DNA from 4 places in the Pseudarthrobacter sp. MOO13 genome. Region 2 is predicted to be linked to each of the others. Evidence: riboswitches for the same ligand, from Rfam matches in the RefSeq annotation. Region 2 holds a riboswitch; each other region holds the start of a gene.
The links. Region 2 has a riboswitch for cyclic di-AMP ahead of AC4EEO_RS15630 (aggregation-promoting factor C-terminal-like domain-containing protein). Riboswitches for the same ligand answer to the same signal wherever they lie in the genome.

Region 1 (4,619 bases), 160 kb from region 2:
CCCTCGCCGCCACCGGCCTGGTGCTCACGGTGACCATGCCCGCCACCAGCCCCGTTATGGCGACGGATGCGGCCGGAATCGCGCCCCAGGCCGCCTCCGCAGTCAGCCCCCAGCCCCAGATTTCCGCGGATGTAGGCGCCCAGATCGACTTCAGCCGCTCAGCCGTCGTAACGCAGGCGGACCCCGACGGGAAGCTGAAGCAACTGCTGAGCGCCCAGTCGGCCGGATCAGTAACGCGTGCGGCTTCCGCCGGGACCCTGGCCGCGCCGCTGGCATCCCTCGTGACCGCGTCGCCCTTCGGCTACCGGGTCAGCCCAATCACCGGCGGCACCGGAGATTTCCACCGCGGACAGGACTTTGTGGCACAGTGCGGGACGTCCGTCCTGGCAGCCGCAACAGGAACCGTGACCTTCGCCGGCTGGCACCAGTTCGGCGGTGGAAACCGGGTGGTGATCGACCATGGCAACGGCCTGGAGACCACGTACAACCACCTCTCGTCCTTCAACGTCAAGGTGGGCCAAACGGTCTCCCGCGGCGAAGTCGTGGCGTTGAGCGGGACCACCGGGGCGTCCACCGGCTGCCACCTGCACTTCGAAGTTCAGGTCAACGGCGAAGTGGTCGATCCGATGGGCTGGCTGTAACCGTTTGATTGCGCACTCCCAGATCGCCGTGACCCGCCGTGACCTGAATGTGACATTGAAGCAAAACTGCTGTACCGTCTAACTCGCGTCAACTTTTCCGAAGTTGACGCTCTTGAGTGGATTGCCTAACTCTGCCACCGCTCAAGGTCCGTTCGCATTTCATCGTCTGGCAGGGGCGGGGGAACCAATTTTGGCCTTCTGCGTTCTGGAAGGCCTTGGGGTTAAGTCATGAGCTTCCCAGGAAGCGAAGTGGCCGGGTGACTCCCATCCGAATCCGACAGCTCACCTCGCAGGCATTGGGAGAGGCTACCTTCGTGTCTTCACGCCATAATTCTGCGCGCCACCGTGCGCAAACGGTTCGCGCCAACCCCTTGGACGCCATGTCCAAGGCCGTAAGCGCCAATGTCGGGACCGTGGGCCGCCAGGCTGCCGTTGTGGCAGCGGCTTCAGGCCTCATCCTGAGCATGGGCCTGCCGGCCAACGCCGCGGACACCACTGCCGGCATCTCGGCCTCCACGGAGTCCGGTTCCGCGCAGACCGCCCTTGCTGTCACCGCGGCCCCCACGGCCACCGTTTCCTTCGAGCGTCCGGCGGTCAAGACCACCGCCGCCCCGAAGGTGGAAACCGTGCGCACCCAGTCCACCGCGTCCGCGGACCGCACCGCCACCACTGCCGGCCAGGAGGCGTCCAAGGCCGGACAGGCAGTGGAAGCCGTTTCGTCCGCAGCCACCTCGGGTATCGCCGCGATCGCCTACACCGGCATCGGCCACCCCTACGTCTGGGGCGGCACCACCCCCAACGGCTGGGACTGCTCTGGCTTCGTTCAGTGGGTCTACGCGCAGGCTGGAATCAGCATTCCCCGCACGAACGCGTGGAGCATCATGACCCCCACCTCCACCCCCCAGCCGGGCGACCTCGTGGTCCAGAACGGCGGCGCACACGTCGGCATCTACGTCGGCAACGGCATGATGATCAGCGCGCTCAACCCGTCGCAGGGAACCATGCTCCACTCTCCCGCAGCCACCGGTACTTCCACGTACTACCACCTGAACAAGTAGTTCTTGGGCTCCACGCTCCAAGGGCTATTTCTTTGCCCAAAGCTTTTTCGCTAGAAACCAACATCCCCGTTCGGGACGCGCCGGCGTACCCCCAAGATGCCGGCGCATCCAACCCCCTCGGACAGGCCACCGCGGTCCAGAGGAAAACGAAAGAGAGAACTGATGACGACTCGTGCTACCGCACGGCACCGCGCCGAGGTCACCAAAACCAACTCGATCGCGATCATTGCCAAGGCTGTCAGCGACAACGCCGGCGGCATGGGCCGCCAGGCTGCAGTAATCGCTGCAGCTTCCGGCCTGGTCCTGACCAGCGGCATCGCAGCCAACGCAGCCGACACCAACGTCAAGCGCGACTCGGCTCCGGCATCCGCCATGGAAGTTGAATCCGCCGTCGACGCTCCGATCTCAGCGGCTTCCACCATTGCCATCAGCTTCGAAAAGCCGGCAGTTACCACCACTCCGGCACCGGCTCCCGAGCCCGAGGTTGCGGTGCAGGAAGCCGCTCCCGCTCCCGTTGCCCAGGCCGTTGCCGCTCCCAAGGTGACTGCCAAGGTTGCAACTGCCGATGCCACGGCTGCCCCCGCCGCCCAGGTTTCCGCCAGCGGAAAGGGTGCTGCCATCCTGTCCGCTGCCTACGCCCAGCTTGGCGTACACCAGGACTGCACCATGCTGGTGACCAACGCACTGGCTGCCGTCGGCATCCACTTCCACGACTGGCCCGCCGGTTACCTGTCATTGGGTGACAGGGTGTCCGCATCCCAGGCCCAGCCCGGCGACCTCATCTACTACGCCGACGGTGGCGGAGGAATGGCCCACATCGCCGTCTACGCCGGAAACGGGATGGCCGTCCACGGCGGCTTCAACGGCAACGACACCGTTGTGTTCAGCGCCAACGTTGGCTCCGGACCGGTCTTCATCCACGTTCGGTAACCACTGCCGCCCGCCGCACGCGGCGCCGCATAAGATGTGCCCGGAAGGACCCCTGCCCTTGAGGCGGGGGTCTTTTCCCGTTTAACTCCCGCCATTCTGCGTGCATCCCGGCTCCCGCCACCGGGGTGGGGATCCGGCCTCCGCGTATACCGATTACCTGATATTGCAATTCTCTGTTTACTCTTGTGATGTCGATCCATAGCCCGGACATGCCGAGGGCAGCCGGCCCTCGTGCCCCTGACGGGTGCGGCCGTGAAGAGGTACGTGCATGCGCACTCTCGTTCTGAATGCTGGATATGAACCGCTGGCGGTTATCACCTTCCGCCGGGCGCTGGTGCTTGTGCTCACAGGCAAGGCGAGCGTGGTGGCCGAGGGGGATGATCCCGTGGTGGGCCCCACTGACGTCCTGGGCCGCCCGTCCGTGATCCTCCTCAACCGCTACATCCGCCCGCGGTACAACCACTCAACGGCCGTCAGCCGCCGTGGTGTGCTTCGACGTGACGGGCACAAGTGTGCATATTGCGGAAAGGCAGCGCACACAATCGACCATGTCCACCCAAAATCGCGGGGCGGAGCCGATTCCTGGGAGAATCTCGTGGCTGCCTGCCTGCGGTGCAACAACGTCAAGGGTGACCATACCCCCGGCGAGATGGGATGGACCCTGCGCTTCGTGCCGGAGCCGCCGCACGGAACCATCTGGCAGATCAAGGAACTGGAGAAGCCAACCCCCGCCTGGGATCCATTCCTGCTTCCCGAGCGCGCCGCCTGACAAGCGGCTTCCAGGCCGGTTGCTGTTCGCTAGGCTGGGTGGGTGCAAACGGACCCGTTGATCTTTGACGCCCTGATCCTGGCGGGCGGCCGGTCATCACGGCTGGGTGGAGTACCCAAGCAATCGTTGGTCCTCCGGGGAAGAACCCTCCTGGCATGGACCCTTGACGCCGCTGCCGGTGCCCGCCGTACGGTTGTTGTGGGCGACGTTTCCGCCGGCGGCCCTCCGTCCCGCGGGGCTGCCGATGAGGCCGGGCCCGCCCAGGCCCTGCCGCCAGGCGTCCTGTCCTGCCGGGAGGAGCCGAGGTTTGCCGGTCCTGCCGCCGGGATCTCAGCCGGCCTAGATGCCCTTGCCACCTTTGGGGGAGGGGCGCCCTTCACTCTGGTTCTCGCCTGCGACATGCCGCTGGCAGCCCGGGCGGTGGCGATGCTCCGGGACGCGGTGGCAGCTGCGGGCGATGGCCGGGGCGCCGTGGCCCGCTCGGCCGACGGCAGGGAACAGCCGCTGGCAGCCATATATAACACTGATGAGTTAAAAAGATCGTGCGGTGAGTTGTCCCGCCGGGACGCCCTGGTCAACGGCTCCGTGAGGTCCCTCCTTGCTAATCTGGACGTGCAGCTTGTCACAGTCCCAGCCGGGTCCACTGCCGACGTGGATACGTGGGGTGATGCTGCCACGCTGGGGATCGCCGCCGGGAGCCAGCGTGAAGACTTTGACCAAAACGTGCGGAGCCAACGTGGGAGGCAAGTCGTGAAAAGCCAGGACGAGACGCTGGAGGAATGGTGCAGGGCCCTGCTCCAGGCATACAAGCTGGAGGACGTCCAGGTGGACGTGAACGCAGTGCTGTCCCTTGCCGGCGTCGCAGCCCACGCCGTGGTCCGGCCGGCTGCTCCACTCACCACGTTCATCGCAGGATTCGCCGCGGGGCTGGCTGCCGCACCGGGCAGGGAAATGGACACGGTGTCCATGGAAGCGGCGATGGCCGTGGCACGGTCCCTGGCTGCCGACTACGAGAATGAAGCTGCCGCCGGGACCCCCGGCGAATGACGGCAGAACCCCGCGACTGGCCGGAGGTCCCACCTGCCGACGAGCCCGAAGCACCACAGGGGACCGCCGGGCACGAAACACCTGGACCGGAAACCACGGAACCGGAGGCTGAAACCAGCGGGCACCACCTGGCGCACACCTGGGAAGAAGCCCGGCAGGCTGCGTTCGATGCGG
Region 2 (4,619 bases):
CGCGGCACCGGCCACCGGTGACCCGCGCCTCGCCCACCGGGCAGGGCTGCTGGCCGCCGTTGCGCTGGCACTGACGCCCGTGGCCACGCTGATGTTCCGGTTCAACAACCCGGACGCCCTGCTGGTGCTGCTCATGACCGCCGCGGCCTATGCGGTGCTCCGCTCCGTGCAGGAGGACAGGCTGCGCTGGCTCCTGCTGGCAGGGGTTTTCCTGGGCTTCGGGTTCCTTGCCAAGCAGCTGCAGGTCCTGCTGGTGGTTCCCGGGTTTGCCCTCGCCTACCTGGTCGCGGCACCCGCCAGGCTGGGTCGGCGGCTGCTGCACCTGCTCGCCACCGGTGCCGCGATGCTTGCCGCGGCCGGCTGGTGGCTGGCCGTCGTGGAGCTCATCCCGGCTGCGGACCGTCCGTTCATTGGTGGTTCGCAGGACAATTCCATCCTGGAACTGACCCTCGGCTACAACGGCCTGGGCCGGCTGACAGGCGACGAGACAGGGAGCGTGGGCGGCGCCAACGGCTGGGGCGTTCCGGGGCTGCTGCGGATGTTCAACAGCGAATTTGGCGGCCAGATCGCGTGGCTGCTGCCCTCCGCACTGATCCTTGCTGCCGGCCTGCTGTGGGTGGGACGCCGGGCGCCGCGGACTGACGCCGTCCGGGCGTCGGTGCTCATCTGGGGTTCCTGGGTCCTGGTGACCGGCCTGGTCTTCAGTTTCATGGCGGGCATCATCCACCCCTACTACGCGGTGGCATTGGCACCGGGGATCGCAGCCCTGGCCGGCCTGGGCCCGGTACTTCTCTGGCAGCACCGGCGGCAGGCCGCCGCGGCGGTCTTCCTGGCCGCCGCAGTGGCCGCGGCAGCCCCTGATGGCATTCACCCTGCTGGGAACCACATCCGCCTACGGCCCGTGGCTGCGCTGGGTGGTGCTGGCGGCAGGCCTTGCGGCCGCAGCAGGAACAGGGTTGAACAGGTTCATCCGCCTGCGCTCCGTGCAACGGACGACGACGGCGCTCGCCATTGCGGCATCGCTCGCCGGCCCGCTGGCCTTCTCCATGTCGACGGCGGCGACGGCGCACAGCGGGGCCATTGTCAGCGCCGGACCGGCGCCGTCGTTCGGCGGCCCGGGCGGGTTCGGCGGAAACCGGACCGGCGGGTTTGGCGCGGGCGGCACGTCCCGGCAGTTCAACGGCCAGGCCGGACAAGGCCAGGGTGCCGGCCAGGGCGGACAAGGCCAGGGGGCCGGCCAGGGCGGGGCAGCGCAGGGCGGTCAGGGTGCCACCGGTGGCCGCGCCGGCGGGATGGCCGGCCTTCTGGGTGCGCCCACGCCGTCGGCCGGGCTCGTGGCCGCGTTGAAGGACGGTGCCTCAAACTACACCTGGGCAGCGGCAGTAGTCGGTTCGAACAATGCCGCAGGTTACCAACTGGCCACGGAACTGCCGGTGATGGCCGTGGGCGGCTTCAACGGCACCGACCCCTCCCCCACGCTGGAACAGTTCCAAGCGCTGGTCTCCCAAGGCCGGATCCACTACTTCATTGCCGGCGGGACCATGATGTCCAGCAGCGGCTCTGACGCCTCCACCCGGATTGCACAGTGGGTGGAGTCCACGTTCCCGGCGCAAAACATTGGCGGGACCACGGTCTATATCCTGGCGGGATAACCCGGCGCCGGGGATCCGCCTGCAGCAAATCGACGCGCCATGATTCGTGACTTCCGTTACCCAAATGTGACTAATGCGCAATCTTCCTGTACCGTCGATTGGGTGCGGTCCCCGTTCGGGCCGCATATCCCGGGTTGACGCCAAGCTCTGCCGCTTCCCGGATTCCGCTTGAGCAACGGCAGAGGCGGGGGACCCACCGTCCCGGGCAATGATTGCCCTTGGGGTTAAGCCAGCACGTGTTTTTTCCGTGCGGCCGGATGCCCTCATCCGAACCCGACAGCTAACTCCGCAGGTGTGAGAGGCGATCAATCATGTCTAAATCCATGGCAAAACCATGCCTGCAAACCAAGGCAAAACATCGGGCCAAACCCCAGCCCGCCAAAAAGACCACCGTGGGCCGGCGTGTTGCGGTCCTCGCTGCATCATGCGCGGTGCTGGTTGGCGTTGGCGCGGCAGGCCAGGCGACCAACAGCATGACCCAGGCGTCGTCCACCGGGTCAAGCGCTTCCACGTCGGCGGCGGATGCCCAGATGAGCATCGAGAAGAGCGAAATCCGGTCCAACCCGGCCGCGAATCCTGCTCCTTCCGCCATCAGCGTGGCACCGCAGGCCGCGGAGCCGGCCCCCGCGCCCGCTCCCGCCGCCCCGCCGGCTGAAGCACCCGCACCTGCGCCGGCCCCCGCGCCTGAGCCTGCTCCCGCCGTCGCGGTCAACGATCCCGCGGGCGCCCAGGCCTACGCCGCCAGCCAGCTGTCCTCCTTTGGCTGGGGACCGGACCAGATGCAGTGCCTGCAGACGCTGTGGACCAAGGAATCCGATTGGACCACCACCGCCACCAACGCCAGCAGCGGCGCGTACGGCATCGTCCAGTCGCTGCCGGCGGAGAAGATGGCCAGCGCAGGCGCCGACTACCTAACCAACTACCGCACGCAGATCAACTGGGGCCTGGACTACATCAAGAAGAGCTACGCCTCGCCCTGCGGCGCGTTGAACTTCCACCTGGCACACAACTGGTACTAGGCACCACCAGCACCGGGCGCAACGCAAACCGCGGGCCGCATCATGTCGATGCGGCCCGCGGTTTGCGTTAACCGGCGCCCTGGACGTCGCCCGGCCCGGCGTTCCGCCAGGGGATGTACTGGACAGACCACTTGTTGCCGTCCGGATCGGCGAAGTACAGGAAGTGGCCCCACTGCTGCACATCCACGTCGCTGACGTCCACGCCGTTGCCCTTGAGCTGGCGGTGGGCAGCCTCGATGTCGCTGACCACCAGCTGGAGGTTGGATCCTGTGCCGGGCGGAGCGTCGGTGAGCCCTTCGCCGATGCAGATGGAGCAGGCGGAGCCGGGTGGCGTCAACTGCACGAAGCGGATCGACTCCGACGGGCGTTCGTCGTAGTCGGCGTTGAAGCCAACCTTGTTAACATAGAAATCCTTGGCGCGGTCCACATCGGATACAGGGACAAAGACGAGTTCTAGTTTCCAGTCCATCCGCACAGGCTAGCGGCGGGAACGGTTTTGAAAAAGGGTGGAACCTACCCGGCGATCCCGTACAGGCGGTCGCCGGCGTCGCCGAGGCCGGGAACAATGTAGGACTTCTCGTTGAGCTTCTCGTCGATGGAGGCCAGGACGATGTGCACGTTCGCGTCGCCCAGTTCCTCCTCCAGCTTGGCCAGGCCCTCCGGGGCTGCCAGCAGGCAGATGCAGGTGACGTCGGAGGCGCCGCGCTTGAAGAGGAACTTGATGGCCTCACGCAGGGTTCCGCCGGTGGCCAGCATCGGGTCCAGGACGAAGACCTGGCGGCCGGTGAGGTCCTCGGGGAGGCGCTCGGCATACGTGATGATGTCCAGGGTTTCCTCGTCCCGGGCCATGCCCAGGAAGCCCACCTCGGCGGTGGGCACCAGCTTGGTCATGCCTTCCAGCATGCCCAGGCCGGCGCGCAGGATGGGAACTACCAGCGGCGTGGGCTTGGTGAACGCGGTGCCGACCGTGGTGCTGACGGGCGTTTGGATGGTGACGGGCTCGGTGCGGACCTCCCGCGTGGCCTCATAGGCCAGGAGGGTCACCAGCTCCTCCGTCAGCTGGCGGAAGACCGGCGACGGCGTGTTTTTGTCCCGCAGGACGGTGAGCTTGTGGGCGACCAGGGGGTGGTCAACAACGAGAGTGCGCATCCCCTAAAACTATCATCCGGCGCTGCCTTTGCCGGGTCCGTAGTGTTCGCCGTCGTGCAGCTCCTCGGCCACCACGTCCCGGACGATGGGACGGTCGAACGACGGCGCCGCACCCACGTGTTCCCGCCTGCGGACAATGTGGAACAGCCGGTGGGCCATAATCACCACACCCACCCAGGTGAGCCCCAGCAGCCAGCCCGCCATGACATCCGTGAGCCAGTGGTGGCCCAGGAAAACCCTGCTCAAACCCATGGCGATGATGAACACCGCGCCCGCCGTGATGGCCAGGACCCGGACGCGCATGGCGTGGAACTGGAGGCAGATCAGGTACACCACCAGGCTGATCACCACGGTGGTGTTCAGGGTGTGCCCGCTCGGGAACGACGGTGAATCCTCGTATGGGGGCACCGCGTCCGCGTGGTCCGGGCGGGTGCGGCCCACCAGTTTCTTGCCGAACGTCGTGGCCATGATGGAGACGGCCGCTGCGCCGCCAACCAGGATGAGGGGCCGCCAGTTCCGGCTGAGGAAGGTCAGCCAGGCGGTGAGGATGCTGGCGAGGATGGGCATTCCGATTCCGCCGCCGATATTGGTGAAGCCGGTAACGAACGCATCGAGGCCGGGGCTGCGCAAGCTCTCCGACAGGGCCAGGGCCGGCTTGTCCAGGTTGGCCAGGCCCGCGGAATCCACCACATTGTCGTACACCTCGGCGCCAAGCAAGGCCAGGGATACGATGATCGCACCGCCCACGAGGATGGTGAGGACCAGCGCCGCATAGGGCTTGAACCAAAGACCTAGGCGA
Region 3 (4,619 bases), 780 kb from region 2:
GGTTTCCACCAGGGTTGCCGCCTCCGAAGCCACCGCCGCCGTTGCCGCCGCCCCCACCCTGTCCGCCGGAGCGCTGGGTGCGGTTGACCTTGGCGTTGGCGTAGCGCAGGCTGGGGCCGATTTCGTCGACCTCAAGCTCGATGACGGTGCGCTTTTCGCCTTCTTTTGTTTCGTAGGAACGGCTCTTCAAGCGGCCGGTGACGATCACGCGCATGCCCTTGGTCAGGGATTCGGCGACGTTCTCGGCAGCTTCACGCCAGACCGCGGCGCGGAGGAACAGGGTCTCCCCGTCCTTCCACTCGTTGGACTGTCGATCAAAGGTGCGGGGGGTGGAAGCGATGGTGAAGTTCGCTACTGCGGAACCGGACGGTGTGAACCGCAATTCCGGGTCATTGGTGAGGTTACCGATGACCGTAATGGTGGTCTCGCCTGCCATCTACTGCCTCCTTGTTCGATCCTGGGTGAAGAGTGCGTTCCTGCGGGGTAAAGAATGAATTTTGGTGCTGATTACTCAGCAACAACCTTCTGCTCTTCGGGGCGGGTGATCTTGGTGCGCATGATGGTCTCGTTAAGAGACAGCTGGCGGTCAAGTTCCTTGGCGGTTTCCGGCTTGGCGGTGAAATTCACCACGGCGTAGATACCTTCGGACTTCTTCTTGATCTCGTAAGCCAGACGGCGACGGCCCCAGATGTCAACCTTTTCGATGGTTCCACCATCGTTGGTGATGACGTTCAGGAACTTCTGAAGCGACGGCTCAACGGTACGCTCTTCGACCTCGGGGTCGATGATTACCATCAATTCGTAAGGACGCATATGTGAACCCACCTCCTTTGGGCTAAGCGGTTACGGCATTTCCGTAACAGGAGGTTCATTTGCGATTCTGCACAGTGCCTTGCCACCAATACGGAGGCAGGACGCAGCACAGACTTCAATATCCTAGTGCATCTGGACCTGATAGGCGATTCGCGCTTGACTCAAGGCTAGCCGCGTGATGTGGCAGGAGCAGCCTGACCGGACACCTATGTGGAAAACGCAGGAGTGTGCCGTTCGCCAATAGACGTCTATGCGGGTGCACCGCGGGACGCCACGCCCACCGCGCCGCTTCCGTTACCCAATTGTGATTCCGCAGGGATTTTCGTGTACGGTCTTCGGGTGGGCCGCCCCAGCCGGCCCCAATCCCGGAAGACGCCCAACTCTGCCGCTTCCGCGATCCCTCAGGTTCCAAGGCAGAGGCGGGGGACCCAAGTGTCACGGGTATGGCTCCCGCCTGCCCTCGGGGTGAAGCCGCGATCCGCGGCCGAATGGCAGCATTCGAACCCGACAGCTAACCCCGCCGGCGTTGAGAGGTAAATTCCCCATGCCCGCATCCCGCAAATTGAGCGCCAAACGCGCCCGCCGTCATCAGAATGAGACCCCATCGGCCGGGCTCCGTCAGTTCTTGACATCCAGAGATTCCCGCCGCCTGCCCTTGGCCGCCGGCCTGGCAGCAGCCGTCCTCGGCGCAGCCTCCCTTGGCCTCGGCGTCGCCAACGGCAATGAAGCTGCCGACGTATCCCGGGTGGCCAGCGCCGCCGGGGCCGGCAGCGAGGTACAGGTCCAGCCCACCCCGTCGGCCGCAGTCCAGTCCGCTCCGGCGCCCGCCCCGGCACCGGCAGCCGCACCCGCGCCCGCACCCGCACCAGAGCAGGCTCCGGCCCAGGCGCCGGCTCCCGCGGCACCCGCCCCGGCTCCGGCCGCTGCGGCTCCTGCACCGCAGTCCCCCATCGCCGTGGCACCAGCCTCGGCACCGCTGGCCAACAGCGGGACGCCCATGCCCGCAGGGGTCCCCGGAAACTGGACCATGACCTTCGCTGACGAGTTCAACGGTTCAGGCCTGGACGGCGGTAAGTGGTCCAACTGCTGGTTCTCCCCCAACTGCGGAACCATGAACAAGGTGGCCACCAACCCAGCCAACGTCTCCGTGGCCAACGGCAACCTGGCCCTTAGCCTTGCCTCCTCGTCTTCCGGGTCCTTGGTCTCCACGAACCCGAAGGGTGGAGCGGGCACCGGGTACCAGTTCACCACCGGGTACGTCGAGGCCCGCATCAGGTTCCCCGGCAACGCCAACGGCCTCTATAACTGGCCCGCGTTCTGGACCACCGGGCAGTCCTGGCCCGCCACCGGCGAGAACGACATCGCGGAGGTCCTCCAGGGCAAGATGACCGTGAATTACCACTCCGGCTCCGGGTCACACAACCAGGGTGGCGTTGGCGGCAACTGGGCCAACGAATACCACACCTTCGGCTTGCACCGGATGGCCAACTCGTCGGACGTCTACTTCGACGGCGTGAAGGTCAAGTCCTACCCCACGGACGACGGAAACGCCCCGCAGTACATCGTGCTGAACGTCGGCGCTTCATCGACGAACCCGGTGTACGGCCCGCAGTCCCAACTCCTGGTGGACTACGTCCGCGCCTGGCAGTAGCCGGCCACGCGCCCCCCTTGGAAAGGGCGACGGCGGGACTTCCCGCCGTCGCCCTTTTTGGCTTCCTGCGGTTCCCCACAAAGTTGCCCAGAGCAACCCTGCCACCCGAGTGTGATCCAGTACACTCTTGCAATGAAGCTCCTGTACGTGACGGAAAGCGTGCCAAACCGGGACCCGCAACTCGGTGATGGAAGCTCCATGATCCCGTACGAAGTGATCCTTCACCTTCCCGCGGATGTTGCCGTCACGCTGCTGACGTTTTCCGGCCCTGTCCCGGTTCCGGCGGAGGTCCGGGCCCGCTGCGAAACCGTCCACGAAATAGCCCCGCGGGACGACCCCGCCGCATTTGTCCGCTCCTTCGGCGGCCTCGCCGGCCTGGGAAAGCACCGGCGCTCCACGCCGTCAGCGCGGGCAGCGGCAGCCACCCTGTCCGGCAGCAGTGAGGCCACCCTCATCCATGGCCCGCACGCCCTCTTCCTTTCGCATCATGTGGCCGGTCCCGTGGTGCTGCAAACGGTGGACCCTTGGTCCATCCGGGCCGCCATGGACACGGATATTGCCCGCTCCCTCCGGCCGGCCTACCGGCTGCGCGAGCACCTCGCCGAACGGGCGGAACGGTCGCTGCCCGCCAGGGCGCGGCTGCTGACCGTCGGGGCACAGGACGCTGCAGCCTGGTCCGCGAAGCTCGGCCGGTCCGTGAAAAGCATCCCCAACGGAACCAGCGTGGCCGCGGGGCCGCGTCCGGACCGGAAGGCGCCGGTGGTCTGCTTCGCGGGCAGCCTCAACTACGCCCCCAACGTGGACAGCGCAACGGTCCTGGCCACCCGTATCGCTCCCCTCGTGTGGCGGGAGGTCCCGGAGGCACGGTTCGTCATCGCCGGGCGGCAACCCACGGCGGCAGTCCAGGCGCTGGCCGGTCCACACATCGAAATCCTGGCCAACGTGCCCTCACTCCCGGATGTCTTCAACGGGGCCGACGTCGCCGTCTTCCCCGACGAACACGGCGTAGGCATCCGAAACTCCGTGCTTGAGGCCCTTGCCGCCGGGCTGCCTGTAGTGGCCTCCCCGGTGGCGGCACGTGAACTTCCGCCGCACCCCCTGCTCACCGTCGAGGCCGGCCACGACGCGATGGTCCGCAAGGTCGTAGAACATCTCAGGGCACCCCGGCCGCCGCACGTAACCCCCGGCGGCGTACCGGACCAGGCCGCCGGCGCCGTCCGCTCCTGGGACACGGTGGCCGCGGAGTACTTGGCCGAAGTGCGGGCGGCCGTGGCCGCGTCATCCCCTGCCGGGGACTTATCCGGCACGTCAAGGCAACTGTGACCTACGCGCCCGGCGAGCTGGAACGCAGGGGAGTCCGGGGAGCCTTGTGGCAGGGGCTGGCCTTTGCCTCCGGGCGGATCATTGTGCTGGTCACCACCGTGGTGCTGGCCCGGCTCCTCTCTCCTGAAGAGTATGGCCTCGTAGCCCTGGCGCTGGTCCTCATGGCATACGCCGAGACCATCGCCGATGCCGGGGTGGGCCAGGCACTGGTGTATCTGCCCAAAACGAAGGTGATTGCCCGTTCAGCGCTCCTGCTCTCGGTGGCGCTGGGAACCGTACTGGCCCTGGCCGCCGTGCTCGCGGCCGATGCTGTGGAAGACCTCATCGGGCTCGACGGCGTGGCTCCCCTGGTGCGGGTTCTCGGCGTCTCCGTCCTGGCCACGGCCTGCGGCGCCGTTCCGGAAGCGATCATGCGCCGGGACCTGAAGTTCCGGCAACTCACCGCCGCTCCGGTGCTGCGTGCCGCGACCATGGGGACGGTGACCCTGTACCTGGCCTTCACCGGCCACGGCGCGTGGTCGCTCGCCGTCGGAACGGCCGCAGGCTCGGTGGCCTACGCTGCCACCTGCTGGTTCCTGGTCCGCCACGAGGCGCCGTGGCAACTCTGGCGCGTCAGCAGGAGTGCCCTGGGCGAGAACATCCGCTTTGGTGCTCCTGTTGCTGGGAGCACGATGCTGGCCAGGGCGATCTTCGACGTCGACTACCTGGTGATCGGGATCGTCCTGGGGGCCCATGCGCTGGGCCTGTACACGCTCGCCTTCCGGCTCCCGGAGGCCCTGATCCTCAACGTGTTCTTCGTGCTGTCCACCGTCCTGTTTCCGCTGTATACGCA
Region 4 (4,619 bases), 1.6 Mb from region 2:
GGCGAGCCACCGCACGGCGGGAGCCATTGCCGACGCCAGGATCAGGGCGACCAGCACGGGTACGGTCACCAGCGGAACCCGGGTGGCGGCCACCACGGCCACCCAGGCGAGCGCCAGCAGCGAGAGCGCCTGGACGGCCCTGATGCTGGCCCTGCCCAAACCATCCGCCCAGAGCGCTGACATCCTTGCCGCGGGGGACTGGGGCCGGGACGGTTCTGCCCCGTGACTGTCCGGGGATACATTGCTGCGTTCCATCGGTTCTCCTTGCTTGCGGTCAACGCCCGGCCCACGACATGATGCACCTTGGTTACCTTGTACCCCGCGTCCCCCTCAAAGTCGAAACAAGCGCACGTGTTGACTGGGGCCGCCTGTTCACAGGCATGACGTTTACTCAGTAACCTTATTGTTCCCCGACCGGGCAACCCGAAAGGCGCCAGATCCATGGATTCCAAAGAATTGCTCCTTGAGTCCTTTGGCCGCCTCCCGGGCCTGGTCCGGCAGGTGCTCGACGGGCTCGACGAGGAACAGCTCCAGCACCGCCCCTCCGGCCGCGGCAACTCCATCGCCTGGCTGGTGTGGCACCTGGGGAGGGTGGAGGATGCGCAGGTCGCCTCCGCCTCGGAGTTGGAACAGGTCTGGACGTCGGAAGGCTTCGTGTCGCGTTTTGGCCTCCCGCTGGCGGAAGGCGACACGGGCTATGGCCACTCCAGCGGCCAGGTGGATGCTGTCCGGGCATCCGGTGAGCTCCTGCTTGAGTACTGTGAAGCAGTCCACCGGCAGACCACGAAGGTCCTCGAAAGCCTGGAAGAACAGGACCTGGACCGCGTGGCGGACTGGCGCTGGGATCCGCCGGTGACCCTTGGGGTGCGGCTTGTCAGCATTCTGGGGGACTGCCTCCAGCATGCCGGCCAGGCGGCCTATGCCAAGGGGCTGGATGATGCAGGGGCCAGCGGCGGCAGGGCCTGAAGCTCTCCGTGCAGGAGGGGCGGGCGGCACCACGGCGATAGGGTTAACCCATGACGGCAGCAGCTGAATCCACGGTCACCTTAGACGGCCGCTTCGCCCGTGAACTGGCGGAAATTGCCGTTCCCTGGCAGGCCGAGGAAGCTCCGGACCCCGAACTCCTGGTCCTGAATGAAAAGCTCGCAGCAGGCCTGGGCCTTGACCCGCGATACCTCCGCAGTCCGGAAGGGGTGCGCCTCCTCGTGGGCAACCACGTTCCGGCCGGTGCCACCCCGGTGGCGCAGGCTTACGCGGGCCACCAGTTCGGCGGCTACTCCCCATTGCTCGGCGACGGACGCGCGCTCCTGCTGGGGGAAGTCACGGACCGCGCCGGCCGCCTGCTGGACATCCACCTCAAAGGCTCGGGGCGCACCCCCTTCGCCCGCGCCGGGGACGGCCGGGCCGTCGTCGGGCCAATGCTGCGCGAGTACGTTGTCAGTGAGGCCATGCACGCCCTGGGTATTCCCACCACGCGCTCCCTCGCCGTCGTGGCGACGGGGCGGCAGGTCCGGCGCGAGGGCATGCTGCCCGGTGCTGTCCTGGCGCGGGTGGCCAGCAGCCACTTGAGGGTTGGGAGTTTCCAGTACGCCCGGGCCACGGAGAACATGGACCTGCTCAAGCGGCTGGCTGACCACGCCATCAGCAGGCACTATCCGGACGCTGCCGTCGCCCCAAACCCCTATCTGGCACTGTTTGCGTCCGTCTGTTCCGCCCAGGCCGGGCTGGTGGCCCGGTGGATGCTGGCGGGATTCGTGCACGGGGTCATGAATACGGACAACATGACCATCTCAGGGGAAACCATTGATTACGGCCCGTGTGCGTTCCTGGATGCCTTCGATCCCGCCGCCGTCTTCAGTTCCATCGATGTCAGTGGCCGTTACGCCTACGCCAACCAGCCAGTCCTTGCCGAATGGAACCTTGCCCGCCTTGCCGAGGCAATGCTGCCGCTCGTTGACGAAGACGAGGACAAAGCTGTTGCTGCAGCGGTGGAGGTGCTCGGTGGATTCCGTGGACAGTACAGCACGGCGTGGACGGGCGGCATGAAAACCAAACTGGGTCTTGCCGCTGGAAACGCCAGCGACGACGCCGCGTCCAGCCTTATTGACGATGTGGTGGCCATCCTCAAGGACGGCCCGGTGGATTACACCCTGTTCTTCCGTAACCTAGGCAGGGCGGCCCGCGGCGACCTGCGCCCGGTGCGCGGGATGGTGATGGATTTGGCCGGCTTCGACGCCTGGTCGGAGCGGTGGTTGGCGCTGCAACCCGACGCAGGGCTGATGGACAGCGTCAACCCGGCGTACATTCCACGGAACCATCTGGTGGAGGAAGCCCTCGCCGCCGGCACGGAGGGAGACACTGCCCCGCTGCACCGCCTGCTTCAGGCCGTGACCGATCCTTTCACCGAGCGGGCCGGGCTGGAACGCTACATGGACGGTGCCCCGGCGGACTTCGGGACGTATACGACCTTTTGCGGGACCTGATCCGACGACAACAGGAGGGTGGCAACCGGAGACCCGGCTGCCACCCTCCTGTTGGGAGCAGGCTTTACTGCGCGAAGACTAGGCGACGCGGACCACTGAGTAGCCGCTGAGCCAGCTGATGGAGTGCACCTGCGTGGTGTAGCCGTTGACGCCGCCACTCACAACCTGGCCGTTGCCGGCGTAAACGCCCACGTGGCCCGAGGTGATGATGAGGTCGCCGGGTGCCGGGCTCCCGACCACGCTGCCGTACTGGAAGAACTGCGTGGGAGCCAGGTCGCCGACGCTCTTGCCGACGGAGCGCAGGGCTTTTTCAACCATGGCGGTGCAGTCCTGGCTCACGCCGACCTGGCCGTAGGCGGAGGCCAGGATGGCAGCACCGGTCCCGCTCCCGGTGGTGGACGCCACCGGCGTTGCTGATGCGTAGGACATGTTCATGCCGGTGTTCGCCGGTGCGGTGGCGGCTGCCGCCTGGACGGGGGCCGCTGCCGGCGCAGGTGCTGCCACGTAGCCGGCGCCGGGGATCTGGATCTGGTCACCGGGGTAGATGATGGACGACAATCCCAGGCCGTTGGCAGCCAGGAGGTCATTGAGGCTGACTCCGTACGCGGCCGAAATCGCGCCGAGGGTGTCCCCGGAAACGACGGTGTGGACGGTTGCTGCCGCGGCTGCCGGAGCAGTTGCAGGAGCTGCGGCGGCCTGGACGCTGGCCTGCTCAGTGGTGTCCGCGCCCGTCACGCCCGCATGGGCCGGGGCGCCGACGCCGAACGCGATGCCGGACGCGGCGGCAACAGCGAGGGCCGGACGGCCAAACGAACGGGCCTGTGATTTGGCCGTCACGGCGAGTCCCTCGAGCGCAATGGAGCGGGCCGGGGTCGCGCGGTGGCGGGCAGTGCTGAGATTCTTTGACACGATTGATCGCCTCTCCCATGCCTGCGGGGTGAGCTGTCGGGTTCGGGTTGGAGATACCCGGCCGAACATATCTCCGCGGTGGGCGGAGGAGCTGTCCGACTTAACCCCAAGACCTGAAAGGTCGTGGAAACTTGGTTCCCCCGTCCCTGCCAGCATGAATGCGGTTGAATCCCGGTATCAGCGGCAGGGCTCGGCAAACTGATGGGAGTGTCCCGTTTGGGGAGGGACACCAGAAGACCATAACCCGCCGACCCTCCCATTGTCACGTTTAGATAACATGCGAGGTTCTTCTCTCGTATTCAACCAACGATTGGATGGGTCCGATCCACCCACGCCGGGCTCCCGCCGGTCCGGCACCGGACCAAACGGGTAACAAAGCAGGCACGGCCGCCTTTCCGCTCCGGCGTGCCGCCGGTATGCTTCGGGACTATGCCCCTGTTCGTGACCATGCCCACGTCCCCGCTGGTGGGGGGACTGCTCGCCATCGCAGTGGCAGCGGCCACGGTCCTGCCGGCCACTGCAGACGAGCCTGCACCTCCCGGTGGGTATCCGTCCTGGGCTGACGTGCAGCAGGCGCAGTCTTCCGAGGCAGCGAAAGCGGCAGAGATCACCACCATCAATGGGTTCCTGGACGGCCTCCAGACCCAGGCTGAAGCCGCCGGTAACACGGCGGTCCGGGCATCGGCCGACTACGCCGCAGCCGACGCCGGGCTGCAAGCGGCATCGGTAAGGCTGGATTCATTGTCCGCCCGGGCTGCCCGCGCCAACGACGAACTGGCCCGGCATCGCAAGGAAATCGGAGCGCTTGCCGTCCAGGCGTACAAGACGGGCGGGACCAATACCGGATTCTTCGTGGCCCTTGATGCCCTGCGGAACAACAGCGTCCAAGGGCTCAACCTCGTCCAGCTGGTGGGCGACAAGACTGCTGCTCTGGTGGAGAAAGCTGCGGCTGCCGGAAAAGTTGCCGCATCACTGGCAGAGCAGGAAAAAGTGGCCCGCACTGAGCGGGAACGACTGTCCGGGGAAGCAAAAGCCAAACTGGATGCAGCCCGCTCCGCCCAGGATGCGCTTGCCCGGCAGGTAAATGACGAACAGCAGCACAGCACCGAACTGACCGCCCAGCTTGCCTCGCTGAAGGGAACGACGGCGGCACTTGAGGGGGAGTATCGCCAGGGCCAGGCGGCGCTGGCTGCCTATGAAGCGGCCCAGGAGGCCAAGCGCGCCGCT

Region 1: linked by a shared signal. The riboswitch ahead of AC4EEO_RS14975 (C40 family peptidase) and the one ahead of AC4EEO_RS15630 (aggregation-promoting factor C-terminal-like domain-containing protein) in region 2 are both predicted to bind cyclic di-AMP.
Region 3: linked by a shared signal. The riboswitch ahead of AC4EEO_RS19305 (glycoside hydrolase family 16 protein) and the one ahead of AC4EEO_RS15630 (aggregation-promoting factor C-terminal-like domain-containing protein) in region 2 are both predicted to bind cyclic di-AMP.
Region 4: linked by a shared signal. The riboswitch ahead of AC4EEO_RS08330 (C40 family peptidase) and the one ahead of AC4EEO_RS15630 (aggregation-promoting factor C-terminal-like domain-containing protein) in region 2 are both predicted to bind cyclic di-AMP.

Annotation. Positions count from the first base shown of each region.
Region 1 is NZ_CM177848.1:3,278,941-3,283,559, reverse strand. It holds gene AC4EEO_RS14980 (M23 family metallopeptidase) at 1-641, shown strand, start outside; cyclic di-AMP (ydaO/yuaA leader) riboswitch at 770-951, shown strand; gene AC4EEO_RS14975 (C40 family peptidase) at 1,022-1,699, shown strand; gene AC4EEO_RS14970 (NlpC/P60 family protein) at 1,862-2,629, shown strand; gene AC4EEO_RS14965 (HNH endonuclease) at 2,898-3,398, shown strand; gene AC4EEO_RS14960 (NTP transferase domain-containing protein) at 3,441-4,445, shown strand; gene AC4EEO_RS14955 (molybdopterin molybdotransferase MoeA) at 4,442-4,619, shown strand, end outside.
Region 2 is NZ_CM177848.1:3,437,733-3,442,351, forward strand. It holds partial or broken gene AC4EEO_RS15625 (glycosyltransferase family 39 protein) at 1-1,652, shown strand, start outside; cyclic di-AMP (ydaO/yuaA leader) riboswitch at 1,798-1,958, shown strand; gene AC4EEO_RS15630 (aggregation-promoting factor C-terminal-like domain-containing protein) at 1,964-2,671, shown strand; gene AC4EEO_RS15635 (glyoxalase superfamily protein) at 2,739-3,140, opposite strand; gene upp (uracil phosphoribosyltransferase) at 3,185-3,820, opposite strand; gene AC4EEO_RS15645 (phosphatase PAP2 family protein) at 3,833-4,619, opposite strand, start outside.
Region 3 is NZ_CM177848.1:4,221,580-4,226,198, reverse strand. It holds gene AC4EEO_RS19315 (single-stranded DNA-binding protein) at 1-436, opposite strand, end outside; gene rpsF (30S ribosomal protein S6) at 508-813, opposite strand; cyclic di-AMP (ydaO/yuaA leader) riboswitch at 1,184-1,353, shown strand; gene AC4EEO_RS19305 (glycoside hydrolase family 16 protein) at 1,439-2,464, shown strand; gene AC4EEO_RS19300 (glycosyltransferase) at 2,597-3,787, shown strand; gene AC4EEO_RS19295 (lipopolysaccharide biosynthesis protein) at 3,784-4,619, shown strand, end outside.
Region 4 is NZ_CM177848.1:1,789,088-1,793,706, forward strand. It holds gene AC4EEO_RS08315 (AI-2E family transporter) at 1-255, opposite strand, end outside; gene AC4EEO_RS08320 (mycothiol transferase) at 442-966, shown strand; gene AC4EEO_RS08325 (protein adenylyltransferase SelO) at 1,017-2,483, shown strand; gene AC4EEO_RS08330 (C40 family peptidase) at 2,562-3,392, opposite strand; cyclic di-AMP (ydaO/yuaA leader) riboswitch at 3,396-3,568, opposite strand; gene AC4EEO_RS08335 (coiled-coil domain-containing protein) at 3,822-4,619, shown strand, end outside.